One region of the Aliiglaciecola sp. SL4 genome, then DNA from elsewhere that is predicted to be linked to it. Evidence: predicted binding sites of a transcription regulator. Region 1 holds the regulator's gene; the other holds the start of a gene.
The links. The regulator FNR, encoded in region 1, switches genes on or off when oxygen is low (the NO sensors DNR and NnrR bind a similar motif). The targets are predictions, from matches to a motif close to TTGATCTAGATCAA.
Positions count from the first base shown of each region.

Region 1 (15,066 bases):
GGAAAGATACGTTTAATCAGAGTGTTGTACCTATGAAATGAGCGAGTGTGGTGATTATTTGAAAGTTAGTTTGAATGATCACCAGAATAAAAACAAGAAATGCTGAAAATCTATTGATTAAGATCAACCTTATGGTGTTTATGCTATCTTTTTTATGGCAAAAACTTTATGATCGCGTCTTCAAAATCTAAGTTTTGAAAACGAATTCATAGACTTAGGTTAATGAAATGTAAAAACCGTGACAATAGTGTCACATACACATAACAAATCAAAAATAATTCGTTATTTTTGTCATAAATAATGATGTGGAAGATCCATTGATATGAGCGTAGCCAGCCAAGTACATCCGGAATACAACTATAAGGTCGTTAGGCAATTTGCCATAATGACTGTCGTATGGGGAATTATTGGAATGGCGGTAGGTGTGTTTATTGCAGCACAACTTTACTGGCCAGCCTTAAATTTTGACATTCCTTACCTCACCTTTTCACGATTGCGTCCTTTACATACCAATGCCGTTATATTTGCATTTGGTGGATGTGCTCTGTTTGCCACTTCATACTATGTAGTGCAACGAACATCGCAAGTTAGGATTTTTAGTGACAAGTTGGCGTCTTTTACATTTTGGGGATGGCAAGCTGTTATTGTTTCAGCTGCAATCACCTTGCCTTTAGGGTTAACGACTACTAAAGAGTACGCTGAACTAGAATGGCCAATTGATATCTTAATCACCCTAGTCTGGTTGGCTTACATTATTAACTTCTTCGGTACAATTGTAGTACGCAAAGTGTCGCACATATATGTGGCAAACTGGTTCTTTGGAGCCTTCATGCTTACTGTTGCTGTATTGCACATTGGTAACAGCATGGCAATCCCTGTTTCCTTGTTTAAATCCTATTCGATTTATGCCGGTGCTGTAGATGCAATGATGCAGTGGTGGTACGGCCATAACGCTGTAGGTTTCTTCTTAACAGCAGGTTTCTTGGGTATGATGTATTATTTCGTACCTAAACAAGCTGGCAGACCGGTCTATTCCTATCGTCTGTCAGTTGTCCATTTCTGGGCACTTACCTCTCTTTACATTTGGGCAGGCCCTCACCATTTGCATTACACCGCTTTACCTGATTGGACACAGTCCCTTGGTATGGTTATGTCAATCATCCTATTTGTTCCGTCTTGGGGTGGCATGATTAACGGTATTATGACCTTATCTGGTGCATGGCATAAATTGCGTACCGACCCAATTTTACGATTCTTAATTGTTTCTCTTTCATTTTATGGCATGTCGACTTTCGAAGGTCCAATGATGGCAATTAAAACCGTTAATGCCCTTTCTCACTATACGGATTGGACAATTGGGCACGTACACTCAGGTGCATTAGGTTGGGTGGCAATGGTGTCAATCGGTTCTATTTATCACCTTATCCCAGTACTGTTTAATAAACCTGCGATGTACAGCATTAAATGGGTAAACGTACATTTCTGGTTGGCCACTATTGGTGTAGTTCTTTACATTGTAGCCATGTGGATGTCAGGTGTATTACAAGGTTTGATGTGGCGCGCAGTGAACCCAGACGGCACACTAACTTATAGTTTTGTTGAATCATTACAAGCGTCTAAGCCTTTCTATTTTGTTCGCTTTATTGGTGGTGCATTCGTTGTTGCTGGTATGTTATTGATGGCTTACAACGTTTACAAAACTGTACGTACACCTAATGAAGAGTTTTCAAAAGATCCTGAAAACTCACCTCAACCTCAAGCAGCATAAGGAGATTTGAGATGAAAAACGTTCACGAGCTGGTTGAGAAGAATATTGGATTGATGGCGATATTTATTCTAATCGCCATTAGTTTCGGTGCCATGGTTGAAATCACACCATTAATGTTCCAACAACAAACAATGGAAAAAGTAGAAGGTCTTGAACCTTATACTGCCTTAGAGATGGAAGGCCGAGATATTTATATTCGCGAAGGTTGTGTTGGTTGTCATAGCCAGATGATCCGTCCTTTTAGAGCTGAAACTGAACGCTACGGTCACTACTCGGTTGCAGGTGAGTCGGTTTGGGAACACCCATTTTTATGGGGTTCAAAACGAACTGGACCTGACCTTGCACGAGTTGGCGGTCGTTACAGTGATGATTGGCATCGCGTTCACCTACTGAATCCTAGAGACGTTGTTCCTGAATCAAATATGCCAGGGTTCCCTTGGTTAGCCGAAAATACTCTTGACGGCGAATTGATTGAGAAAAAACTGCGCGTCTTTAAAGACTTCGGCGTACCTTACAGCGAAGAAGAAATCGCAGGTGCGAAAGAAGCAGTAAAAGGTAAAACAGAGATGGAGGCCTTAATCGCCTATCTACAATCTCTAGGAACGGCGCTGAAATAGTATGGATTACGGTGCAGCGGGTAGCATATTTACAGTTGTGGTTTTTGTTTGCTTTATTGGCATAGTGGTTTGGGCTTTTAGTGGCCGCGCTAAAAAAAGATTCGATGAAGCAGAAAATTTGGTTTTTGATGATGAGCCAACCCAACAAACAGAAAAAAAAGAGCGGGAGTCTTCGATAAATGAGTAGCTTTTGGAGTATTTGGGTCTCAGTAATCTCATTGGGAACAATTCTAGGGTGTTACCTGATTTTACGTTGGTGTCTGTTAAACAAAACAGGCGTTGCAGAAGGTGACGATATGCATCATTCATTTGATGGTATTATCGAAATTAATAACCCATTACCTAAGTGGTGGACAATCATGTTCTATATGACCATGATTTGGGGAATATTATATTTATTACTTTACCCGGGTTTAGGGAATTGGAAAGGTTTGTTAGGTTGGAAAAGCTCTAACCAAAACGTACAAACACTACAAGAATCTAAAGACGCCGTATTGGCTTCTAGAGAAGAAGCTAAAACTGCCCTATTCGGTTTAGGTGGTGTTGGTGTTGAATACGACCGAGAACTTGAAAAAGCGGAAGAAAAATTTGCGCCTATTTTCAATCAATATGCTGAACAGCCTATTGAAGTTTTGGTTAACAACGAAGAAGCATTAAAAATTGGTCAGCGTTTGTTTATGCAAAACTGTTCCCAATGCCATGGTTCTGATGCTCGAGGCCAACGCGGCTTCCCTAACCTGACTGACCATGACTGGTTATACGGTGGCACACCAGAGAAGATAGTTGAAACCTTAACCCTTGGCCGTCAAGCTAACATGGCAGCATGGTTACCCTCATTTGGCGAAAAAGGTGTTGAAGAAGTTGTTGCTTATGCACTTAGCTTAAGTGGCCGTCAAGTTGACCCTGATTTAAAAGAAGCTGGTAAAGCACGCTTTGCAGTATGTTCTGCTTGTCACGGTCCTGACGGTAAAGGAAATCAAGCTCTTGGTGCTCCAAACTTAACGGATAATATTTGGCTATATGGTGGAAGCACCGATGTGGTTACAGAAACCGTTAATTATGGTCGTGCTGGTGTGATGCCTTCTTTCAAAAATACTTTGGGAGAAAAGAAAATACACCTTGTAGCGACCTATGTTTATAGTTTATCTAAAAACAAATAAACACTAAGTTCGTTCCTAATAAAGCCTCGTTTATCGAGGCTTTATTTTCTTAAATAAGAAGTAAATATTAATGAATCGCTCAGATAAAACACCTTGGTATAAACAATTTTGGCCTTGGTTTTTAATCACCATACCTGTTGTATCTATTTGCCTAAGTGTCACTATGTTAAACCTCGCCTTGAACACTGAAGATAGTTTAGTAATAGACGATTATTACAAAGAAGGTAAAGGCATTAATTTAGAGTTAACCAAGATACAAGAAGCAAAAGCTCAGGGAATCTCTACTGTCTTAACCATCACTGATAATCGGGTACAACTCGAGTTCTTGTCTGGTAAACCAAATTCAGGAGAAGCGTTAAAACTTCATTTTTACCACGCGACTCTGCAAGATAAAGATTTTTCATTATTACTCACGCAAGATGCTAATGGAATTTACAAAGCGACTGCTGAGGAACCAATAAAAGGTAAATGGAAACTCACTCTTTCGCCTTTAGATGAGCAATGGAAAATAATGCAGGATAAAGGTTTACCCCAGAAAGCCCCTTTCAACTTTAACCCTTAATGGAAAATAATAATCCAAATAGCTGTTACCATTGTGGCCTTCCTATCCCCAAAGGAGAGGTTTTCTGGGCAGATATTTTAGGTAAACCTCGCAAAATGTGTTGCCCAGGTTGCCAAGCTGTTGCTGAAGCAATTGTTGAAAATGGATTAGAAGATTATTACCGCTTCAGAACAGAGTTTGCCGATAAAGGCGACGAACAGTTAACAGAAACCCTTGATAGATTGAAGGCATACGATCACGAGGAAATTCAACAAGAATTTGTGGTTGATGACGGTAGTCAAAAGCAAATACAATTAACCATTGAAGGCATAAGTTGCGCTGCTTGTGGTTGGTTAATTGAAAGACAACTTTTAAAAACCCCTGGTATTAAACGCATCGCGGTGAATGTTTCTGCGCGAAGAGCAACGATAAATTGGATCGATTCGCAATTAAAGCTAAGTGAAATCATTTCACAACTTGAGTCAGTAGGCTATCACGCCCTTCCCTTTCAAGCGGACGAACACGAAGCTTCTTACCAAAAAGAAACCAAAAGCTATTTAAAACGTATTGGATTAGCAGGCCTTATGAGTATGCAGGTCATGATGTTAGCCATCGGACTGTATTTTGGTATTTTTGGCTCAATAGAAGATACAACCAAAGAATTTCTCCACTGGGTGAGTTTTCTATTAACCACGCCTGTGGTGCTATATTCTGGCTTTACTTTTTATAAAAGTGCATTTAGTTCATTACGAATGAAATCTGTAAATATGGACTTTTCCGTTTCAATAGCCATTATCGGTACTTTTGTGGCTAGTGCTTGGGCAACAATTACCCATACCGGCGAAATTTATTTTGAATCAGTTTGTATGTTCATCTTTTTATTACTAATCAGCCGCTTTTTAGAACACCGTTCACGACACCAAGCCAGTCTCATATCTGCCAATATGTTTAAATACATTCCACTGACGGCCATTCAGATAGATAGTGATAACAAGCAAAACTCGGTGTTAGCAAAACACCTTAAACCAGGACAAAAAATACTAGTCCGCCCTGGTGAAACGTTTCCAGTCGATGGGGTGATAACATCTGGCGATGGAAACGTAGATGAGTCCATGTTGACGGGTGAGTCTGAGAAAATCAAAAAGAATATTGGTGACCATGTGTATGGCGGCACCATTAGTCTGTCAGGCTCATTTGAAATAGAAGTTGAAAATGAACTTAAATTATCCTTAGTAAATAAAATACTACGTTTGCAAGAATTAGCCCTTGCCGATAAACCCAAGGCTGCAGTGTATGCTGATGTAGCCTCAAAATATTTTATTGTAATTGTTCTAGGAATTACTCTGATTAGTTATTTCGGTTGGTTAGCTTATCAACCAGATCGGGCATTTTGGGTGGCCATATCGATTTTAGTCGCCACCTGCCCTTGTGCATTAAGCTTAGCAACCCCCACGGCATTAACTAGCGCCATAGCAAAGTTAAACCAATATGGTTTATTGGTAAAAAGAGCAAATATAATTGACGTCATGCCTGATGTCGATACGGTAATTTTTGATAAAACAGGTACCCTCACTAATGGTCACTTTAGTGTAAGTGAAGTTGAGCTATTTAATCATTCAGACGAAAATTTTGTATTCAACTTAGCGGCTGGCATCGAGCAGTATTCTAAACATCCAATCTCCCAAGCGTTTCAATCCAAAACGCCTCTAGAGGTTAATCACGTAGACACCATTGCTGGCAAAGGCTTGCAAGGTACCTATCAATCACAAATTGTAAAGATTGGTAATTTAAGCATTTTAGATGATAAATTAAATTTGCCAGTAAACCCTGATGACTCTCGCGTGTATTTGCAATTAGGCAAACAATTAATCGCCGCATTCACGGTAAAAGATGTAGTCAAAAAAGACGCTAAACAGCTCGTCAATGACCTGAGTAGCAAACAATTAGTGATGTTAAGTGGTGACGCCGAAACAAGTGCTACCTCGGTTGCCAACGCCTTGGGAATTCCCAATGTGTATTTTAGGCAAACTCCTCAACAAAAACTCAATTACATCCAAAGTTTACAAGCTGATGGACATAAAGTGTTGATGATTGGAGATGGTATTAATGACGCGCCTGTATTAGCGGCTGCCGATGTATCTATTGCAGTAGGTGACGCGAGTGACATGGCGAAACGTTCAGCCGATATCATTTTATTAAATTCGAAATTAAGTAATGTAAAATTTGCTGTTAGTATGGCAATCAAGGTACGCCATAAGATTAAACAGAATATGGTCTGGGCTATAGGTTACAACGCACTTATTCTTCCTCTTGCAGTGGCTGGATACTTAAGCCCATGGATGGCCGTTATCGGTATGTCTTTAAGTTCAATCATTGTAGTAGCAAATTCAATTCGTCTGCTCCGTTAATAGGAAACTAAATTGAGTATTATTTATGTATTAATCCCCATCGCTATACTGCTCGTTTTGTTAGCTATCGGGATCTTTTTTTGGGCAGTTAAGTCAAATCAATTTGAAGATTTAGAACGTCAAGGTTACAACATTTTATTCGATGATGACGTAGACAAAAAAGCACCACAAAAAACCCCTAAAACTGATAAAGAATGAACGATATCAGCTGGTTCTCAGCGATTTTAATTGGTCTTGCAGGTAGTGTACATTGTGCAGGGATGTGCGGCGGTATTGTTACCTCATTTACCTTTGCCTTGCCAAAAAATCAGTCACAATGGCCATTTTTAATCGCTTATAATACAGGACGTATTTTATCCTACAGTGTTGCTGGCGCTATCGCCGGACTTTTAGGGCAAGTTGTCACAACCCAATCTTTCATCAACCCACAAGTACTCACCCTGTTTGGTGGGGTATTTATGGTATTACTGGGGCTTTATGTGGGTCAATGGTCTAAATTGCTCACCAAGGTCGAAAAAGTTGGTGCTATTTTTTGGCGTAAAATCAGTCCGTTGTCAAAACGTTTTATTCCCTTTAAACACCCTATGTATGCCGTACCCTATGGTGTGATTTGGGGTTGGCTGCCCTGCGGATTAGTATATTCAACATTAACCTGGAGTGTTTCCACTGGCAGCGCCGTACAAGGTGCGTTGACCATGTTTTGTTTTGGTTTAGGCACACTGCCTATTATGTTAGCAATGGGAGCTAGCGCCACTCAAATCAGAAGTTGGTTAACACAATCCTTAGTAAAACGTAGCGTCGCAGTTTTATTATGTTTATTTGGCTTGATTTTATGTTACCAAGGGATTCATAATTGGTAACGAATGAATTAAGTGGAATTATCTAATGTCTGATTCGAACAAGTTCAGTATTCGCTGCCAAAATTGCAGTTTTAACCACCTTTGCATCCCCGTAGCCCTGAACCAAACAGAAATGGAAAGTTTGGATGAGATAATCGAGCGTAAACGTCCTTTGCATAAAAATGATCAGCTCACTATTCCAGGGCAGAAATTCACCTCCTTATTTGCGGTAAGAACAGGTTCATTTAAATCCTATATTACCTCCCCTGATGGAGAACAACAGATAACCGGGTTTCATTTTCCTGGTGATATTGTTGGTTTCGACGGACTCTTTTCAGACAGTTACCAAAGTTACAACCAAGCCATGGAAACCTCTATGGTGTGTGAGTTACCCTATGACAAGCTTGATACTATGAGCGAGCAACTTCCGTCTTTACGTAAAGAAGTGCTTAAGATCATGAGCACGGAAATAAACCAAGACCATAGTATGATGATGCTATTGAATAAACGTACCGCAGAGGAACGTCTTGCACATTTTTTGGTTAATTTATCTGACCGCTTTCACTCTCGTGGTTTTTCGGAAACAGAGTTCAACTTAACCATGACGCGCAACGAAATAGGTAACCATTTAGGTCTTACCGTAGAAACCGTGAGCCGTTTATTAACCCGTTTTCAAAAAGAAAATATCATAAAAGTAGATGGCAAATTTATCCAGCTCCTCGATTTATCCACCCTTAGAACTAAACTCGGTGAACATGTTTTGCAGAATAAAGCCTGCGGATAAGCCTTTCCTGTTAAGTTGATTTAGGTCAAAACAAATAGTCGGTTAACTGGCAAAATAGCTAAATTACCCATACACTTAAGTTGTAAGTGTAAACCTTTCAAGGGAGTTAACTAATGTCCATATTTAACAAAATACTAGCCGTTGTAGACCCGACCACTGATGATCAGAAAGCGTTTAAACGTGCTCTCTTACTGGCACAAAAAACGGGGGCAAGTGTTACTGCCTTTCTTTCCATTTACGATTTCTCGTATGAAATGACCACTATGTTAACCGTAGATGAACGAGAAACAATGCGCCAAGCTGTGGTGGATGATAAAACTGATTGGCTAGCCAATATCGTTGAGCCCTTGTCAGCTAACTCTTCAACCTCTGTAGATATCAAAGTAGTTTGGCATAATCGTCCTTATGAAAGTGTCTTATTTGAGGTGATTGACCACAGTTATGACTTAATTGTAAAAGGCACTCACGAGCACGACACCTTGAAATCGGTTATTTTCACCCCTACCGATTGGCATATATTAAGAAAATCACCCGTGCCTGTATTGCTTGTCAAAGAACATGACTGGCCAAGCAATGGCAACATTTTAGCGGCTGTAGATGTGGGTAGCGAAGATGATGAGCACCATAGTTTAAATAGAACCATTACGAAAACTGCAGGGATGATGGCTGATTTATTAGAAGGCAAAGTCAACCTTGTTAACTCTTACCCTGGGACACCGGTGAATATTGCCATAGAAATTCCAGAGTTTGATCCCGTTGGTTATACGGAATCAGTCAAGCAGCATCATGCTAAATGTATGCTTGAACATGCACAACAATTCAATATACCTCAAGAAAACCAGCATCTAAGTGAAGGTTTACCTGAAGATGTGATCCCATCAGTTGCTAAAACCATAGATGCAGAGTTAGTAGTGATTGGAACTGTAGGTCGAACAGGGATTACCGCAGCTCTTATTGGTAATACCGCTGAACACACGATCGACTCTCTCAATTGTGATGTTTTAGCCATAAAACCTGAAGGTTTTGAGTGTCCACTCAAGCACTAGTAATACATTAGCAATATCAGAGCAGAACTTTACCTAAAACATTTGAAATTAGAGTGTTTATGTCCTTTATGAGGACAGGTATAATCTGCGCTGATTGCAATGTTTTCTAGGAATATAATGAGTAAGATCGAGTCTCTGTCTGAGAGTAAAAAATACAGTTTCAATAAACTTCAAAAGCGCTTAAGACGAAATGTAGGTAAAGCAATCGCCGATTTCAACATGATCGAGGATGGCGATAAAGTGATGGTTTGCCTGTCTGGCGGTAAAGACAGTTACACTATGCTCGATATTTTGATGTTTCTAAAAAGAATTGCCCCTATAAAGTTTGAAATTATTGCGGTTAATTTAGATCAAAAACAACCTGGCTTCCCCGCGGATGTACTTCCAAGATACTTAGAAAATTTACAAGTACCTTATGAAATTGTCACCGAAGATACCTATTCCATCGTCAAAGATAAAATTCCAGAGGGCAAAACCACTTGTTCCCTTTGTTCAAGGTTACGTAGAGGAATACTGTATAAAACGGCAATACGTTTGGGGGCGACAAAAATCGCTTTGGGACATCACCGCGATGACATGCTCGAAACCTTATTTCTGAACATGTTTCATGGGGGACGCTTAAAATCTATGCCTCCAAAACTCGTCAGCGATGATGGTAAACAAATGGTTATACGACCATTAGCCTATTGCTCTGAAAAAGAAATAACCCAGTATTCCGAACTACTTGAATTTCCGATTATTCCCTGCAATTTGTGTGGCTCTCAAGAGAACTTGCAACGTAAGGTGATTAAAAACATGCTAACAGATTGGAATCAGCGTTTTCCGGGTAGAATAGAGAGTATGTTTAAAGCGATGCAAAATGTGGTTCCTTCCCATCTTGCTGACAATCAATTTTTCGACTTTAAAACTTTAGAAACACAACAAACACCGTTTGAAAACGGTGATATTGGATTTGATCAAGAAGACTTTTCGTCGCCATCCATTAGTAATGATGACACCGTAAATATTATCAATATAAGTTAAGGATCACTTCAATAGATGAAAATTGGATTAGCGTTAGGAAGCGGAGCCGCTCGAGGCTGGGCGCATATCGGAATTATTCAAGCCTTAGAAGAGCTTGGTATTGAAGTAGATGTAGTGGCAGGTTGTTCAATAGGTGCTTACGTTGGTGCCGCTTATGCGAGTAATAAATTAGAACCTCTTGCACAATGGGCTAGTTCTTTATCTGAGTGGCAAGTACTTGGGCTTATGGGGGTTGGCTTTCGTAAAGGCGGACTTGCCAGTGGTATAAAAGTATTTAAAGCCCTTGAAGAGAATTTTTGTGAACGAGAGTTTGAACAATTATCCAAACCATTAGGTGTAGTAGCCACCGATCTCTATAGTGGTAAAGAGGTTTCTTTTACCCAAGGCCCATTAGCCGAAGCGGTGAGAGCATCCTGTGCAATACCCGCTCTTTTTCCGCCAATTGCTTTTAAAGGAAGATGGTTAGTGGATGGTGCTGTGGTAAATCCTGTACCAGTAAACTTATGCCGTCAACTTGGAGCTGATTTCGTTTTTGCGGTCAATTTAAGTGCCGATTTTAGACCTGAAATTCAAGCTCAATATCAGTTGGAACATGAAAATAATCAGAAGCGAACCAATGATTTTTTCAATAAAAGTCACTCGTTTATGCAACGTATTTTTAGTGGTAGATTTAAAAAAGACAGCGAAATTGATGAAGAGGATCTTGAGTCCTTAGAAGATTTAGAGAATATGTCTTTGCATGAAAATGACGAATTGGAAAATGAAGAAGTTTCCCCTTCGTTAGAAATTGATAAGGAAAAACCAGAAAATATAGAAACAGAGTTCACAACTAGCAAAATGAAATTAACCGACAACACCCCTAGCATGTTAGGCGTAATGTCGAACTCTCTTGATATTCTTCAAGCAAGAGTAACGCGTTCTCGTTTAGCCGGAGATCCACCGGATATCCTCATCGAACCTCAACTAAGAGACTTCGGCATCATGGAGTTCCATCGTGCCGCTGAGCTAATTGAAGAGGGACGCCAGAGTGTGAAACGAGTCGCAGCGCAAATTAAATATCAATTACGTCTGGACTAAGTTTTTAAGTTTACTTTGTTATTGCTGTAATTCTGTACGGGGCCTCAGAAAAGCTCACCTGAGCGCCCTGCTCTAACCAATCCTCACTGACTACAACATGATGTTCATCTACGTATAATGCATCCGGTATCGAGTCTCTATCAATGTTATCGAAATAAAACTGTAACCCGCTAACTGGAGGCATTAGGAATGAAAGAAAACTTCCCATATCGTCGAAAAATATAGCGTACTGTTGATACAAATCTTGTAATTCTTGATGAGTGTATTGGGTTTGCAAATAACTGGGTTTTGTTTCCAATTGCACTGACATGTCACACTGATTACTATTTTCACCCAGTTCAAGTTCTACTACAGCTTTAGCTTGTTTTAAGGCTTTTTCGGTCGGTAATAAAAAACGATATTCTGGGGTAATGGTAACCGGAAGGGTTACTTTTTGAGTGACGATATTCGCACTTTGAATTTGGCACAAGCCACCGTTTCTAACATTTTTAAAACCAAATGCGAATTGTAATGCGGGCGTCTCTTCATTATCGATTTTTTTAAGATGGCTATAAAAGCTAGAATACTCAACAGACAGCGTATCAGCCAAAGCAGAACTACAAAAAGTAACCAAAATAAAAATAAAGCTTAAAAATTTCATGCGGGTAAAAACTTCCTATTAAAACGTATCATTTGTATGAGCTCTTTAATGTACTCGTCACCGCGTTCGGAGTAATTTTTCAAGCCTTTTGCTAACTTTTCAGCGGTAATTTGTTGATTACTGTTACGTAATTTGGCTCGTATGTCGCGCAACTGAGCGTAAGCCTGGTGACGGTTAATATTTCGAAAATATGTACTTACAGCATACTCTAAACTGGTAAATTTAGCCACTTCATGAACCGCCCCTTCATTACGACGTTTAGGAACGAAGCCACAGCCCTCTCGAAAGCACCAAAGACCGAAGAAGTTAAAACCTTGCTTGGCAAATCTTGAGGTCCCCCAAGCCGACTCATTGGCGGCCTGCATAAGCACTAATTCAGCGGGTATCACATCAACTTTACGCAATAAACAACTTACTATTTCTGATAACTCTTGTTTAGGATCAACACGGTATTCCGTGATCAATGAATCTAACCTTGTTTGTTGCAGAGTATTTAAAGGCTGATTTTGTTCAATCACACTTTTAATTTCTTTTAGAAATGTTCGTTTTTCAATAATAACCCTATTGTGATGGCGTATTGCCGGCAGTAAGTAGTTAAAAAATGCTTTTTTCCTAACCACCACTGGAAAAATTTCAGAGAAATTAGGCATTTTCTGTTCAGTATATGGTGCAATATTTTGCTCATCAAAAGGATCTAACTTCTTTGGTGGGAACAGAAAAGGATAACTTAATACTACTGCGCCAAACACCCAGATCACCAATAGATAGAGAATACGTCTGGGTGTTGGGAAGTCGAGGTTACGCATCAAATGTAGTGTCTCCGTCAGACCCATTTTGTTGGCTCTGGTAGTTAAAGTTATTGCTACTGCTGCCATATCCAAAAAGTTCACAATACAGCAAACCATTAATATTATAATAGAAGGGTAAAAATAGTATTAAACCAATCCCAAACGAAAGAATTGAAAGCACTAACAACACTAAAAATACTGCGTATAAAACAGTGAATGGAAATAAGTAACGATTAACCATTTTAATGGAAAGTATCAATGCGGCGATTGGCGTGAGGTTTTTATCCGCGACCAAAAGGACCGCAAAACTGGTTACTATCATTAAATATAAGCCTGGCAAAATAAAAAGCGCCATACCTGCTTTGGTTACAATTAAAATAAATGCGGTCACTAAACAAATAGGAAGTGCTTGGCCTAGTTTGGAAAATAAAAACCTAACAGATGCTAATTCTTTCAAATGAGACTTCGCTCCTTGCAACATTAAAGCGGCAGTCATTGGCGCTAAAAGCAGTTGAATTATTAAGTCCAAGGTCATCAAATGGCCCTGAGTAAACTGCTCCATGGATTGAATTCCATTATATTTAATGTATATAAGCGCAATCACCATGCTTAGTACAAACACAACCAACAGCATTTGTAGAAAGACTAAAATACTACCCATAGTATTTTCGAAGCCCTTGGCTAATATACTTTTCAAATCAAAGTTATATCCGCCATTAAGGTTTTGCTTAATCAGCTCCGAATGGCTTTTTTCATTAGGTTTAAACATCAATAATTCTTTAATTAATTTAAGTGGAAAAAACTAGGTTTACGGCCAGCACTATTAGTATCACTCCCATGAATCGATCAAATATATGACCATTTTTCTGCAACGATGATCGAATTTTCGTTCCACTCATTAGGTAGGATAAAAAACAAAACCAAACACCAGTGGCAAAGGCTAAATAAATACCATAGCTAACTTTAATTAGCATTGGTGTGTGCGGAGATACGGCTACAGCAAATACAGTCAAAAAAAACAAAGTTGCTTTAGGATTCAATCCATTCGTCATTAAACCAATTAGAAATGACTTTTTATCGGATGTAAGTTGCTTTTTTGCTGATTCAGCTTCTAATGATACACTATTTTCAAGAGAAATAGGTTTACTGCGGATCGCCCCCCACCCCAAATATAACAAGTACGCTGCAGCGACATAAGCAAAACCTTGAAATAACCAAGGTTTGGTTTTAATTAAGATGCCGATGCCTAACAATGAATAGGCCACGTGAATTAGAATCCCCACTCCAACGCCTACACTGGTAAACATAGCTGAACGCCTACCACTGCTGATACTTTGTTTTAAAACCACTGCAAAATCGGGACCAGGGCTGGCAACTGCGAAAAAATGTAATGTAGCGATTGCGGCAAATTCTAACCAATAAGGACTAAAATCAGGTAAATTCATTATTTTATTAACGACTCAATATAATTGGGAATCACTTCTGTGGCTGGCCCATAATAACTTTCAGAAAAAGCGCTAAAACCGTTACTGGGTTCTAAATTTAGCTCTACACAATGGGCTCCATGAAAACTGGCCTGCTCAACAAAACCGGCTGCAGGATATACGTTTCCTGAGGTTCCTACAGAAATAAATAGATCTGCACTGCTTAAGGCTTGAGAAATTTCGTCCATATACAACGGCATCTCACCAAACCAAACGATATTTGGACGGACCATATTAGGTTTTTGACAACATTCGCATTGGCTATTTTGATCATAGGAATCTGTTGTCTTGTTCACTTTTTGACTACCTAAACAACGGTAACTGAGCAAGTCACCATGCATATGTAAAAGTCGCTTTGAACCAGCTCGCTCATGTAAATCATCAACATTTTGTGTGATCAAAAGAAAGTTGTCCTGCAAATATTCTTCTAATTTAGCTAACGCTAAATGCCCTTTATTAGGGGCTATTTCTGGGGACTGTAGCTGCGCTCTACGTTGATTATAAAAACGATAAACTAATTCAGGATTACGAGCAAAAGCTTCAGGTGTAGCCACATCTTCTACCCGGTGCTTTTCCCATAAACCATCGTTATCTCTAAAGGTTTTCAAACCCGATTCCGCAGAAATTCCGGCACCAGTTAATACCACCACTTTGCAAGATTTCGAGAAGCTTTCAATCATGATTTGTCGTTAATTCCTTATTTATGAAACGTTTAAACTTTGTAGATGACGCGCTTTTAGTTACACTAGCTCTGGATTTACTCATTATCGTGGAAAATGGTTTGCCAAAATCTAAATTTGTAAAACTGATCTCTCAATCTTACCAGCAGCTGTCTCCCAATGGGCGTAAAATTGCAAATTATCTGCAACAAAATCCCACCGACGTTTTAAC
Region 1 covers NZ_JBGOSE010000002.1:31,469-46,534, reverse strand. The annotation lists gene ccoN (cytochrome-c oxidase, cbb3-type subunit I) at 323-1,768, shown strand; gene ccoO (cytochrome-c oxidase, cbb3-type subunit II) at 1,780-2,385, shown strand; gene AB6T38_RS03915 (CcoQ/FixQ family Cbb3-type cytochrome c oxidase assembly chaperone) at 2,387-2,572, shown strand; gene ccoP (cytochrome-c oxidase, cbb3-type subunit III) at 2,565-3,545, shown strand; gene AB6T38_RS03905 (FixH family protein) at 3,616-4,107, shown strand; gene AB6T38_RS03900 (heavy metal translocating P-type ATPase) at 4,107-6,494, shown strand; gene ccoS (cbb3-type cytochrome oxidase assembly protein CcoS) at 6,507-6,692, shown strand; gene AB6T38_RS03890 (sulfite exporter TauE/SafE family protein) at 6,689-7,354, shown strand; gene fnr (fumarate/nitrate reduction transcriptional regulator Fnr) at 7,380-8,117, shown strand; gene uspE (universal stress protein UspE) at 8,231-9,163, shown strand; gene ttcA (tRNA 2-thiocytidine(32) synthetase TtcA) at 9,299-10,186, shown strand; gene AB6T38_RS03870 (patatin-like phospholipase family protein) at 10,202-11,263, shown strand; gene AB6T38_RS03865 (DUF2987 domain-containing protein) at 11,274-11,903, opposite strand; gene AB6T38_RS03860 (glucosaminidase domain-containing protein) at 11,900-12,709, opposite strand; gene AB6T38_RS03855 (hypothetical protein) at 12,702-13,460, opposite strand; gene AB6T38_RS03850 (LysE family translocator) at 13,480-14,136, opposite strand; gene cobB (Sir2 family NAD+-dependent deacetylase) at 14,136-14,855, opposite strand; gene AB6T38_RS03840 (MurR/RpiR family transcriptional regulator) at 14,879-15,066, shown strand, end outside.

Region 2 (15,066 bases), on a different contig from region 1:
TTGGTGATACATTGTGTATTGTTGAAGCAATGAAAATGATGAACCAAATAGAAGCCGATAAGGCAGGTGTGATAAAACAAATTTTGGTAGAGAACCAAGAACCTGTTGAATTTGATCAACCAATGTTCGTAATCGAATAAGCGAGCGAATTATCATGCTTGATAAAGTCTTAATTGCGAACCGGGGTGAAATAGCACTTCGAATTCTGCGTGCATGTAAAGAGATGGGGATCAAAACCGTCGCTGTACATTCTACCGCAGATAAGGATCTGAAACACGTTTTGCTTGCAGATGAATCTATCTGTATAGGTAAAGCTTCAGCCACAGAAAGCTATTTAAATATCCCCCGAATCATTGCCGCAGCTGAAGTCTCTAATTCAGTTGCTATCCACCCTGGATACGGTTTTTTAGCTGAAAATGCAGAATTTGCAGAAGCAGTTGAAAAAAGTGGGTTTATTTTCATTGGTCCAAAAGCAGAAACCATCACTTTAATGGGTGACAAAGTGTCGGCCATTAAATCTATGAAAGAAGCGGGTGTGCCTTGTGTACCTGGTTCTGATGGTCCCCTGAACGACGACCCAGAACGCAATAAAAATATTGCAAAGCGAATTGGTTATCCGATTATCGTTAAAGCTGCTGGCGGTGGCGGTGGTAGAGGCATGCGCGTTGTGCGTAAAGAGTCAGAGCTAATCGAAGCTATTTCTATGACTCAGGCTGAAGCTGGTGCTGCTTTTGGTAATGCGACTGTATACATGGAAAAATTCTTGGAAAATCCTCGTCACGTTGAGATTCAAGTTTTATCCGACGGTCAAGGTAATGCAGTTCATTTAGGCGAGCGCGATTGTTCTATGCAACGCCGCCACCAGAAAGTAGTTGAAGAAGCCCCTGCACCTGGCATTAATTCTGAAACTCGTGAGCGTATCGGTGAACGCTGCCGTAAAGCCTGTATCGAAATAGGCTATCGCGGTGCAGGAACCTTTGAGTTTTTGTATGAAAACGGTGACTTTTACTTCATTGAGATGAATACCCGTATTCAGGTTGAGCATCCAGTAACAGAAATGATTACCGGTGTAGATTTGATCAAAGAGCAGCTTCGTATTGCCGCTGGTCAACCTCTATCAATCGAACAAAAAGATGTGCAAGTTCGTGGTCATGCCATTGAGTGTCGAATTAACGCAGAAGATCCCGCTACCTTTATGCCTAGTCCTGGAAAAATCGATATGTTCCATTCGCCAGGTGGTTTTGGTATCCGTTGGGAATCTCACATCTATGCAGGGTACAGCGTCCCGCCGCACTACGACTCTATGATTGGTAAGTTAATAGCCTATGGAGAAAACCGTGATGTGGCTATAGCTAGAATGCGTCATGCGTTGGATGAACTTGTTGTAGATGGCATTAAAACCAACATATCTTTGCAACAAAGCATCATGGCAGATGAAAACTTCTTTAATGGTGGAACAAACATCCACTATCTAGAGAAAAAACTGAAGCTCTGATAGCTGTAAATACTCATCGGAGGCTACCTAGTCAAAATTAGGTAGGCTCCGACTCTTATCTCTCACCCGATTCAAGCATTTTATCCAATCCGTTTTATCTTCTCCCTGCGACTTCCTAAGTGCTTTTATATATTTACGCTTTTAAGCTTGAGCTTGTGACATTTACTGTAGTAAATTTCCATACTATTCCTATTCAAATGGTATTTTTGTGTCCCTCACATCGCGTCTTTTAACCTTAGCTACCCTCTTTCTTAGCTTCCCCTCTCTTGCTCAAGTAGATACATCTATGGACAACGATTACATCAAAAAACCACGTTGGGAAGCGGGTATCGTCGGCGCAGGATTTAGCACGCCTGAATACCCAGGAGCAGCAGACAATCATCACAATGGTTTCGTTTTACCTTTTTTCATCTACCGTGGAGATGTTATCAGAGTAGGCGATAACAGTGTGATACGAGCAGTGGCCGTAGAAAAGAGCTGGATAGAAGTAGACCTATCCCTTGATGCAGCATTTAGCGCAGACTCTAACGAAGATTCGGTACGAGCAGGCATGCCAGACCTCGATTTTGTGTTTGAGGTAGGTCCGCAGGTTCGTCTCAAATTGTTTGAAAGTGGTAACAAAGCTATAGGAATTCAGCAAATACAATTTAAATTGCAAAGCCGAGGTGTATTTTCCACCGACTTTTCTTCTATTACCCATCGTGGGTATGTATTAAACCCTGAATTAACCTATCAATACGTAGGTGCGTTCCAACCTGAAGATAGATTCCGGTTCAGTGTTTCACCTGTTTGGGCCACAGAAAAATTACATGACTATTTTTATCAAGTGGATACCCAATTCGCCACTCAACTAAGGCCTGAATACGATGCAAAAGCGGGCTATCTTGGCCTTACCTTATCTACCGGTTATATGGTTAACGTTACTCCAACTGTACGCATGTTCATGACTGCATCTTATCGATTCCAAAATAACGCGGCCAATAGCGACAGCCCCTTGCTGGTGGAAAACAACAATTACGCTTTTGGCGCAGGAATAGTTTGGCAAATTAGAAAAAGCAACGAATACCAAAATTAAGCACCTATACCTGCTTGCACTCACTGCTTTTTAGGGCTGTATTATAAAACTTTGATTTACATCAATCTTTTGAATCTTTTTGGTTGAGCCAGATCAATATCAGAATAATTCAATTGGGTAAGCTTTTTCCATCAAATTTAAACACATTATATCGATGGAGAAACACATGAAAAAATTAGCAGCTTACCTAGCGGTAGCAGTCGCTCTTAGCGCCACTCAAGCACAGGCATATACAACTGGCGATATGATCCTACGTGCAGGTGTCACCACCGTTGCCCCAGACGAATCAAGCGGTAATGTTTTTATTGGCGGAGCAGATGTTGGTGTGGGAGTAAATGTCGATAACAACTCTCAATTGGGATTAAACTTTGCGTATTTCTTGTCACCTAATTGGGCAATTGAAGTATTGGCAGCAACCCCTTTTGAACATGATATTGGTTTAAACACCGTTGGAGCCTTAGGTTCTACAAAACATTTACCACCAACTATTTCAGCTAATTATCACTTTTTAGACGCCGATAGTGCGTTTCAACCCTATGTTGGTTTAGGTATTAACTACACTATTTTCTTCAGTGAAGAATTCACTGCGGCTAATCAAGAAGCAGGCTTTGATGATTTAGAGTTAGATGACTCTGTTGGTTTATCTGCGCAAATTGGTTTTGATTATATGTTGGATGACAATTGGTTTGTTAATGCTTCTGCACGTTACATTGATATCAGCACTGAAGCGACATTTACTAATGATGGTTCAGCTGGAACTGTTGATGTAGATATCGACCCATTTGTTTATTCACTCACCGTTGGTTATAAATTCTAAACGGACTAAAATGTTATAAAAAAATGGGCACTTCGGTGCCCATTTTTATTGGCGCATAAAAACAACCTTGCTAAAAGAGCTGCGTTAAGATTACTTTAAGGTAAACTTCTTATAATGGTAGAGACGATCACAATACAAATTGTCATTCAATTAAACTATTGCCAATATGCTAAGCCATTGCTGCAAACGAAAAAGAACCCACTATTATGCGTATTTTATTAGTCGAGGACGATCTCGCTTTATCTGAAGCCTTAAGCAAATCATTGCGCAAGCAGGGTTATGCGGTTAATTGTGTTTTTAACGGCAAAGATGCCATAGCGGCTTTGGCCTCAGATGACTGCAATTTAATGATCCTTGACCTTGGGTTGCCCGATATGGACGGATTAACCTTACTCGATAAAATCCGCAAACAGAAAAACAACATACCAACATTAATATTAACCGCACGGGACTCAACCTCCGATAAAATACAAGGTTTAGATAAAGGCGCGGATGATTATTTACCTAAACCATTTGAAATGTCAGAGTTGCTGGCCCGCTTACGGGTAATGGAAAGGCGCTTAGGTACTTCTCAACAATCCCTAGTATCCTGCGGTCCCGTGAGTCTCGATATTACTCATCATTTAGTGATCATAAATGATCAGCCGGTAGAAACTTCCCGTCGAGAGTTCACCCTGCTGAAGTCATTAATGGAAAACCTTGGGCGTATTCAATCTAAACAACAATTGGAATCCAAGCTTTACGAATGGGGCGATGAAGTGGCAAGCAATACAATTGAAGTTCATATTCACAATTTACGTAAAAAATTACCTAACGAATTTATTAAAACGGTTCGTGGTGTAGGCTATAGCATTAATCAGCGAGCTTACCCTGGATAAATGGATTCAATTCGTAAATACCTGACCTTTCTGCTTATCAGTGCTATTGCGCTGATTAGTTTTATTGCGGCACTACAAGGGTATCGTTCAGGAATGCAGATGTCGTCGGTACTATTCGATGCTGAATTGAAAACTCTCGCCCAAAGCATGACTAACTTACCCAAGCAAATTAGCGAGACTATTGCCGCTTCAAATGAAGATTTAGCCATTCAAAGTTGGTCTGATGAAGATTTGGTTTTACGCACCAGCAATGTGCCTTTAACTGCCATTGCCCCCTTTGAAGTAGGGTATTCTGACCAGAACTTTAATGCGCAACGGTGGCGGGTTTATGCCAGCTTCAATCAACGAACCTCTGTTTGGGTTTTTGTCGCTCAACCACTAAAAACAAGATTTGAACTAACCGAAGAAATGATGATTTCGGCGATGACGCCATTTTTTCTCGCCATCCCCGTTTTAGCCTTAGCCATATTCCTACTAGTTACCTACGGTTTAGCGCCCCTTAGGGAACTTACCAGTCAATTGTCTATGCGCCGAGAAAATGATTTTTCTGCCATTGCTTTGTCACGAACCCCTGAGGAGTTGTTACCCACGGTGAGCACACTGAATAGCTTGTTGAACCGTTTAGATTCGGCCTTCGAGCGGGAAAAACAATTCGCAAGCCATGCCGCCCATGAACTAAGAACTCCCCTGAGTGTACTGAAAATAAACTTGCATAATTTACAGCAGAGCCAAGGCTGTGAATACGAGGAGATTCAACAGCTACAACAAGACACAGATAGAATGATCCACGTGGTCAATCAAATTTTGTTACTCAGTCGTACTAACCCTGAAATTATCTCAGCTAACTTTGATATTTGTGACCCCTACAAAATAGCCCAAAAAGTTATTTCCGATAGCTATGTGAATATTGATAGAAAGAATCAAAGCATCGAACTCAATGGTGAGTCCTGTGAATTTAAAGGCAATGAATTTGCCCTATATACCTTGCTACAAAACCTCATTAGCAATGCCAATAAATACACACCAGAGAACAGCGATATACGCATAAACTTGAGCCTTGATGAGGGATGGTTACGCATTCGCGTTGATGATTCTGGCCCAGGAATTCCACAACACGAACAACAAAAATCCACAGTGCGCTTTTATCGAGGTCAAAGTCATCAAAAGAGTAAAATTGAGGGCAGTGGATTGGGTCTATCCATAGTCGAACAAATCGTCGCTATGCACGAAGGCAAACTCACGCTAGGTAAATCAGACTTAGGTGGTTTGAGAGTGTTTGTTGAGCTTAAATCTGCATGAATAATGTGCGCAGAAAAATGCTTGAACACATCATGCAAAAATTCATGATGCTAGTGTTACTTGCCCTGTCATTTAAAGCCTGTGCTATCGATGAAATTACTATCACCATTCGGAATCATTTATTTTATCCGCCGGAAATTGATATTCCCCAACACAAAAAAGTTAAAATCACCTTTATCAATCTGGATGACACCCCTGAAGAAATTGATAGTTTTGACCTCAATAGAGAAAAAGTCGTATTTGCCAAAAGCCAGTCGAGTATCTATGTAGGCCCTTTAGATGCCGGAAGGTATCGCTACTTTGGCGAGTATCATCCAAATACAGCTATTGGCTTCGTTAACGTAGTACCCGTTGAGGAGCGTCAAAATGCTAAGTAGTACAGTGGTGCTGTTCCTAAAAGATGCTTTGCCGATATTTTGGGCCATAGCCATTTTAATAGTGTTGATACCCAATTGGCGACACTGGTTACCTCTGGGTATTGGCTGCGGAACTATTGTTTGTTTACTGGTGTTCAACAACATCGGTTTTATTTCCCAATTCACCGATGGTTTGGGGTTTGAGTTTCTTAAAATCCTGTTGCTGATCATCGGTTACCTTATTGCCGGTGCCTTTTTCGTGAATCATCAACTCAGGTACAATTTCACAGCGCGGCTTTTAGCCACTGTGTTTGTCACCTGTATTATTATTCTTAATGCCAGCAACTTACTGCTGTTTTATGTCAGTTTCTGGCGTGTGAATGAGCAGAGTCATTCGCTATTTTTAGGGTTAATTTTAGGGGTTGGTATCTGTACCAGCATTGCAACATTGCTGGTATTGCTATTAAAACCGCTACAAAAAGTGAAGGTAGCGCGCTATCTGTTTTTAGTCTTTGTTGTGGGTCAGTTTTCCCACATTGCCTACCTGCTGCAACAAACAGATTTAGTCACTTCACAACAAATTTGGAGTAGCAAACAATTCATTTCAGATGAAAATGAAATAGGTCAGTTTCTTGCCACATTAATAGGTTACGAGTCATCTCCCACAGGATTATATATTTTGATCTACTTAGTCGCGTTAATACTGCCTGTTTTGCTAAGGCGCTTCAGCAACTCAACTAAAAAAGTAAATAAGGAGCCAAACCTATGAGGTTTTTCAGCTTTTTAAGTTTACTCGCCAACTTAGTGCTTTGCCCGCTAACCTTCGCCGATGAAGGCTCAGTAGATAAAGTCTACCACCCCTATGTTTTGCCCAATGAGCGGGAAGTGGAATGGCGATTTGCTTCTCGCCAAAATGATGATGGTAATCTGCTGACCCAACGTTTCGCTTTTGGAAAAGCAGTTTCAGAGCATTTGATGTTAGAATTTTATTTAGTCGGCGCTAGAGATGAAAACGATGATTTTGGTTTAGCATCCTATGAAATCGAGGCTCGCTGGATGCTCACAGAACAAGGGCAATATTGGGCTGATTGGGGCGCGTTGTTTGAAGTTGAAAAAGCCCATAGCAAAGATCTTTGGGAAGCCACGTCTGGCCTCTTGATTGAAAAAGAGTTTGGACAAACCAGTTTAACCACTAACTTTTTACTGACTTATACCTGGGGCAACGATAGAGACATTGACACTGAAAGCGAGGTTATTCCTCAATTCAGACTAAAATACAGATATCGTTGGCACCCATGGTTACAACCTTCAGTGGAAATCTACACGGGAGAAAAGTTCGTTGGAATTGGTCCAGCATTTATGGGGATTCAACGTTACCAAGGCCAAAAACAATTAAAATGGGAATTAGGTTTTATCTCTGGCTTGAATGGCGACAATAAAGATCATACTTTACGCTTCGTTCTTGAGTACGAATTTTAATACTCATACCGTAAACCAGCCACTCAGGAAAAAAACACACCGCATTCCTTTAGCTTAAGATTCCCTTAAGGTTGATAACTTACTCTGTAAGCATTGTTGTTTAGAGTAAGTATTTTATGCGTATTTTACTGTTAACCTTACTGTTATTAGTGCACTTACCATCCAGTGCTATACCTGCGCCTGACTTTCGATTGCAAGACATTCAGTTAAGTGATTACAAAGGTAAGGTAGTATATTTAGATTTCTGGGCCTCCTGGTGTAAACCCTGCCGCAAGTCCTTTCCTTGGATGAATGAAATTAGCAATAAATACGCCTCTGAGGGATTGGTGGTGTTGGCTGTAAATTTGGATACAGATGCCAAACTAGCCCAAAAATTCTTACGCAAATACCCTGCGCAATTCAATATTGCCTACGATCCCCAAGGCAGTTTAGCCAGCCAATACAAAATTCCAGGTATGCCGACCAGTTATTTGATCAACAAACAAGGTGAACTTGTGGTCGCTCACAAAGGATTTCATTTAGATAAATCCACATCTTATGAACAAGAAATCGTCGCGCTACTAAAACAATAGGAGAGCCGAGAAAATGAAACGAAAAACCATAGTTATGATTACCGTTATGGCCGTGATGCAACTTGCAGGCTGTGCAAATTTAGGTGTGCAACCCTGGGAGCGTGATTTACTCGCTAAGGATGAAATGGCCCTTGATTCTGAAGGGGTAGACATTGGCCTAGATGATCACATTTATTTTAGTAAGGAAGCCACCAGTGGTGGACGTTCATTTGCAGGCGGAGGTTGTGGATGCAACTAAAACAAACTAAAAACGTCAGTGCTATTCTTGCCGCAGCTTCATGCGCATTGTTAGGCACATCTGTTCAAGCTGAAGACAACAGCGAAGAATGGAAGTTTGATACTGCTATTTTGTACTACGGTGAAACAGATCGAGTACAACTAGTTGAAGGAGTATTTAATGCCAACAAAGACTTCGGAGATGAGCATTATTTTAATGGCAAACTGGTCATCGATACGCTTACCGGTGCTTCTGCCTCAGGCGCTGTTGCCCAATCTGGTGTGCAAACATTTACTCGTCCTTCAGGTAACGAAACCTATACCGTTGAAGCAGGCGAAACACCCCTAGATGATACATTTCACGATACCCGTGTACAAGCCAGTGGACAATGGACACAGCCTATCGGTGAAAATTACCGAATTAGCGGTGGTTTACAAGCTTCCAAAGAATACGACTATTTATCCATTGTGGGTAATGGCTCACTGGATATGGATTTTAATCAGAGAAATACCACCCTATCGGCGGGCGTTTCCTATGCATTTGATAGTATAGATCCCGTGGGAGGTCGCCCCGTAGATCTTTCTAGCATGGTAGTTGATAACGGGCAGTTCGACAGTTCAGAAGCTTATCAACAAGCCTTTGATGCCACTCGTCTACAAGGCAGTGAACAAAAAGATACGGTAGATTTACTGTTGGGTGTCACCCAAGTGATTAATCGTCGTATGTTAATGCAGTTTAACTATAGTTTGTCCATGTCGGATGGTTATCACAATGACCCCTACAAAGTGCTTAGTATTGTGGATCAGCAAGGTTTAACCCAAGATGTGGTCTATGAATCTCGTCCCACAGAACGAACCAAACACAGCATGTATTGGCAAACCAAGTATGCCCTTGATCAAGGTGTAGTCGATTTTTCCTATCGTTTTGCTACGGATGATTGGGATATAGACTCCCATACAATTGACTCTCGTTTTCGATATAACCTATCGGAGACCAGCTACATACAACCACACATTCGATACTATCAGCAAAATGAAGCGGAGTTTTACAATCCATTTTTGTCTCAAGGAACCCCACTTCCTGAGCATGCCAGTGCTGACTACCGGTTAGGAAAAATGACAGCAATTACCCTAGGGCTAAAATACGGTATGCAATTGGAAAACGGTAACGAGTTAGCATTTCGTTTGGAATATTATCAGCAAACCCCAGACAATGCCGGATTCGAGCAACCTGGGACATTAGCAGATGAAGATTTATATCCTTCTTTAAAAGCGGTGATAGCACAGGTAAGCTACAGTTTTTAGCCCCTTGTTAGAGTATAACAAGATATGCAAAGTTCTGAATTGCCTTTGTCCATAGAAAAGCGTAGCGACCATATTTGTGGTCGCTTTTCTGCGATGGCCAGCCCCTGTGAGATTTTAGTGGATAGTGGGGATAGCGAACTCGCAAAAGAACTGACACAAGTCGCCTACCTAGAATGCAAACGCATCGAAAACAAATACAGCCGTTATCAGCACAACAATTTGATGTTCGAGATAAATCAGAGCAACAATCAAGCTGTCACTATTGATGCAGAAACCGCAAAACTGCTGACTTTCGCTGATACCTGTTATCAAATTAGTGATGGATTATTTGATATCACCTCTGGGGTATTAAGAAAAGTTTGGAAATTTGATGGTTCTGACAAGATCCCAACACACCCACAGATAACCGCATTGCTGCCATTTATTGGTTGGCAACAGGTATCATTTACCAGCAACTCAATCACCTTGCCCACAGGTTTTGAATTGGACTTTGGCGGTATTGGTAAGGAATATGCGGTTGATTGTGTTGCTAAAGCTTGTCAGCAATTAGCACCGAATGTATCGGTTTTAGTTAACTTCGGTGGTGATATACAAGTAACACAAGCCCGCAAAAACCACCCATATTGGCAAGTGGGTATTGAAGACCCAAGTAATCTTTCTAAGGGCTTAGCCATGGTAAATATTGCCACCGGTGGACTTGCTACAAGCGGTGATGCAAACCGCTATCTATTAAAAGACGGTGTGCGCTATGGCCATGTTTTAAACCCTAAAACTGGCTACCCCATACAACAGGCACCACGTTCGGTGACAGTTGCAGCCCAGCAATGCATTCAAAGTGGTTTACTGGCAACCTTGGCATTATTGCAAGGTAAAGACGCCGAGCTATTCCTTAAACAACAAGACTGTAAACACTGGTGTTTTTGGTAGTCGCCTTTTTAGCCCAACCTATTTACTCCTTTACCATTTAATGGAACTCTAAAATACTGCTTTGTGAAGCAGAAAGGAAAAGCCTAGAGAATAATTCAATCGGCTTTATAAAATATGGACAGCATAGAATATGGGCAGCCATCATGGCTATATTGATAAAACTTAGGCAAGTGAATGAATTGCCTTTTGATTTCAGGCCCTAGTAAAGTAAAGTGATGCAATATAACTACATAGCCTTTACGATTAAATTAGCCGATTGAGTTATGTCCCGAATTACAAACGCTTTTAATAGGATACAAGAATGACAATAGGTGCAATTTTACCTTTGAGTGTTAAGGGTAGTTATGATGTAGATGACTTAGGTAGAACTGAAATCTTGTTTAAAACCCTAGATGCATTCTGCGAACCCGGTTTATTCTCTAAGTTTTTGATTGTGACGCCCCCTGACGAAGTACAAATAGTCACTGAAAAAGTACAGCGTTGGGCTCAGTTTAATCCGGTAGTAATGTCGGAAGAAGATTTGGTTCCAGAATTGAGCCAACATAAACACATGCGCGGCTGGCGTAAACAACAAATTGTAAAAATAGCCGCACACAGCCAATTTACAGATGAGTTTTATATTACCTTTGATGCTGACGTGATCTGTTTAAAACCTTTGTCCATAGAAAAGCTAATTGACCAAGGTAAAGCCCTGTTGCAATACGAACCCCGCAGTTTTCACCCTAAATGGTGGAAGTCATCTGCCCGTTTATTAAAAATGTCGGCAAATGTGGGAGACACATCAAAAGGAATGCATGTCACCCCAGCAATATTGTCCACTAAGTTGGCTAAACAGTTAACGGAGGAATTGAGCACTCTTTGGAAAAAAGATTGGGTAAAAGCCGTCTGTTCGTTACATAACCCTAAAGATCCAAAAAATTGGCGGGTTTCACGATTCTTGATGCTTAAATGGACGGAATATTCACTTTATTATTTATGCGCCATGAAAAAACAAAATCTCGATGACTTTCACATCACAGCAGGCACGCAGACTCACCCTCAACTATTGCTGATACACGACTCCCACCCCTATGAAACTTGGGATACGCAAAAGAGTTTTTCTAAAGATTGTCCGGGATTATTTTGTGTCGTGGGCAGTAAGTCACGCTTAGAACCAGAGGAAGTATGGCAGCGCATTAGCCCATTTGTACCGGTTAAAGAAAACCGTTAATAAGTGCAAATAACCTAAAAAAAGACAATAAAAAAGGCAATCATATGATTGCCTTTTTTGAGTTTTCTATCAATTCGTCAGACAAGTCTGACGATAAATTGAATTAGATAACTTGAATGTTCTCAGCTTGAGGACCTTTTTGGCCTTGGCCGATAGTGAATTCAACTTTTTGACCTTCTTTAAGAGTCTTGAAGCCGTCACCAACGATTGAACGGAAATGAGCGAAAACATCAGGGCCGCCTTGCTGCTCGATGAAACCAAAACCTTTATCTTCGTTGAACCACTTAACAGTTCCTACTACTTTATCAGACATATTATATCTTCCTGTAAAAATTAAATTGGGTGCCAAAATTGGCAGGTTTAGCATAAAAAGAGACCGAACTTAAAAACAACAGGACGAAGAACAACGATATAACAACGAACATGTAGATATTTAACGAGGTTTTCTTAGCTAGGCGAAGCATACCCTACTTTGAGATTCTGTCAAATTAAATATGTAAATTAATCCAATAAAATCTGGCATTTAATTTGTTATTGTACATTTTTAGTACAGAATCATTAGCATTCTCGAATTCGATTTTCACACTGAAATCGTACAATTAACGTTCTATTTGAAATCGCTAATTTTGAGTTATTGGCATCGATTTACCATTAGCATAGCGATTCTTAAGGTAAGCGAGTATTAACCATATCCAAATCTGATTTGGTTGGGTAAAATGTTTATCAAATAACATTTTTCAATAAAAAAAGATGGCAAGTAGAACGATATGAAAAAAATAATACTGATCCTCACCACAACGTTGTTTTTAACCTTGAATGCGGATGCGAAAGAAGAATCCGACAAAGAAATCAAGCAAATTCCTGAAGCACAGATGAGCGTAACCGAGCATAAAGGTAAATTTAATGGCACCAGCATTAAATATAAGGTTAGCGCTGGTGATAGTCATCTTTTAGATGCCAAGGGCAAACCTAAAGCCAGTATTTTTCATATCGCTTACACGCGCACAGACGTGAAAAATTCCGAATCTAGACCGCTATTATTTGTATTCAATGGTGGACCAGGCTCGTCATCTGTATGGATGCACATGGGCTTGTTTGGTCCAAAACGTGTGGTGTTACCTAGTGATGCAGAACAAGTAGGCGCTGCACCATTTAATCTAAAAGATAATCCGTTAAGTCTTTTGGATGTTGCAGATTTAGTCTTTATTGACCCCGTCGGTACTGGATTCTCAACGCCTCTTGGTGAGTATGAAGGTAAAGCGTTTTGGGGCGTTAAACAAGATGCTGAAATACTCGCTGAGTTTGTGCGCGTGTACATTACTGAAAACAATCGATGGAATTCACCTAAATATTTGGCCGGGGAAAGTTACGGTACCACTCGTGCTGGGGCTATGGTTAAGGAACTCCAAGAAGGTTGGGGGTCGATTGATTTAAACGGAATCTTACTGATATCTTCGATAATCGATTTTCAAACTGGTGACTTCACCGAAGGCAACGATCTACCTTACGTCACGTTTTTACCAACCTACGCTGCCACGGCTTGGTATCACAATAAAGTCCCGAATAAATCTAACTGGAATAGTTTGCAGGAATTCGTTGCTGAGACACGAGATTTTGCGCTAAATGAATACGCAACAGTGTTACTCAAAGGTGCTCTGGCTAAACCCGCAGAAATTGATAATGTTGTAAATAAACTGCATGCCTATACGGGGCTCAAAAAGCAGTACATTACACAATCTAAACTGCGCATTAATGAATTTTTGTTTATGAAAGAATTGATGCGAGATGAAGGTAAGGTTGTAGGTCGATTGGACAGCCGTTATCTAGGCGAAGACGCGAACATTGTCGTCGACCAGTTTGAGGCTGACCCAGCATCTTATGCCATTGATGGAGCCTACACAGCGGCGATACAACATTATTTTGCCAACGATATTAACGTTAAGCGTTCTGAGCCTTATCACGTATTGAGCGGCGAAGTATTTGTTAATTGGAATTGGCTATATGGTAATTCAGCGCGCAGTCAGGGATTTATTAACGTCACGCCGTTTATATCCAAAGGTATGCGTCAGAATAAGGACTTTAGAGTATTCGTTGCCAATGGCTATTATGATTTGGCTACACCATTTTTTGCCACTGAACACTCGATGAACCATCACGGAATAGATCTTAACCGTGTCACTATGAAATATTATGAGGCTGGTCACATGATGTATATACATGAACCATCGCTGAAAACCTTAGTGAATGATATTCGAGCTTTTATTCTTCCTTAGAAGAACCAATCGACGGATACCCAGTTGAAACGGCAGCGTTGTAGAATTGATATTTTTGAATTAGATGCGCATATCTTTCAGAAGAAAAATACACTACCAACGCTTTATCGAATTGTTCTTGAATTGTTGGCTCGATAAAACCAACACGATAGAGACTAGGTGAAAAAAGCTGATGAATGACCACAGGTTGTTCATCAACTTTACCTAATAATGTCCTATTTAAATGATTGAAGATATTTACATCCAGTACAATCGCTTGGGCTTTTTTGCTAAATAACAATTTCAGTTGGCGCGCCTGATCCGGTACTTCTCTGTAGTTAGGATTAGCCGAGGCCATTTTCAAAAAGCCATTACCTAAAAGCCTAAATGCCGACTGAAATCCAACGATTGATAAATTAGACATGTCTTGCACGTCAGTTAATTCGATTTGGGAAGCGGCCAATGTAACAACGACGTTCTGATATTGAATATAGGCTTTGGAAAGTGTCATTTGCTTGGCTTGACGTTTACTACTCAAAGTTGCTACGGCATCAATATTGGGCATATTAAGGGTGTCGTATGAACGACCGTAAGGAATTTGAATAAATTGAGCGTCATAGCCTATGCTTTTAATAACATCTCGTATCAACTCTATTTCAAACCCAGTTCTAGCATTATTCATCACATAAGGAGGCTTATCCCACCCTACTGCTACGAATAAGTTTTGCTGGGCTGCTACAAAGTTCGACACTATTAAATTCGTCAGACAAAACAGCGCTATAAAAATTCTATGGTTAACCATTAAAAGCACTAGATTCCGATTTAGTTGAAAATTAACAAGCCGATCTTTGTCTACCTTGATACTATTGTAAAATGACTTTATAGGAAACCCCGATGCCTTGGATTCAACTAATAATAGACACCCACGCTGAAAATGCGGAACAGATTGGCGACATGTTATCGGCCAATGGTGCGCAAGCTGTAACCTTTACTGACGCCAAAGATACACCAATGTACGAACCTAAACCTGGAGAGGTCATGTTATGGCCAGACACTCAAGTGATAGGCTTATATGACGCAGAGTTCGATATGCAGCGTGTTGTATCGCAACTTGAGAAGTCTAAGATTTTAGGAAAAGGATTTTCCCACAAATTAGATCAACTTGAAGACAAAGACTGGGAGCGG
Region 2 covers NZ_JBGOSE010000004.1:158,477-173,542, reverse strand. The annotation lists gene accB (acetyl-CoA carboxylase biotin carboxyl carrier protein) at 1-140, shown strand, start outside; gene accC (acetyl-CoA carboxylase biotin carboxylase subunit) at 155-1,495, shown strand; gene AB6T38_RS07885 (MipA/OmpV family protein) at 1,704-2,570, shown strand; gene AB6T38_RS07880 (OmpW family protein) at 2,737-3,387, shown strand; gene AB6T38_RS07875 (response regulator) at 3,594-4,265, shown strand; gene AB6T38_RS07870 (ATP-binding protein) at 4,266-5,564, shown strand; gene AB6T38_RS07865 (cupredoxin domain-containing protein) at 5,582-5,941, shown strand; gene AB6T38_RS07860 (hypothetical protein) at 5,931-6,689, shown strand; gene AB6T38_RS07855 (hypothetical protein) at 6,686-7,399, shown strand; gene AB6T38_RS07850 (TlpA disulfide reductase family protein) at 7,516-7,971, shown strand; gene AB6T38_RS07845 (DUF4266 domain-containing protein) at 7,985-8,209, shown strand; gene AB6T38_RS07840 (DUF3570 domain-containing protein) at 8,200-9,492, shown strand; gene AB6T38_RS07835 (FAD:protein FMN transferase) at 9,586-10,419, shown strand; gene AB6T38_RS07830 (DUF6492 family protein) at 10,721-11,629, shown strand; gene AB6T38_RS07825 (cold-shock protein) at 11,733-11,942, opposite strand; gene AB6T38_RS07820 (S10 family peptidase) at 12,397-13,902, shown strand; gene AB6T38_RS07815 (substrate-binding periplasmic protein) at 13,889-14,632, opposite strand; gene prmA (50S ribosomal protein L11 methyltransferase) at 14,776-15,066, shown strand, end outside.
Region 2: AB6T38_RS07880 (OmpW family protein) is a predicted target of FNR. The motif match lies at 2,654-2,667, and genes of this name have one in related genera.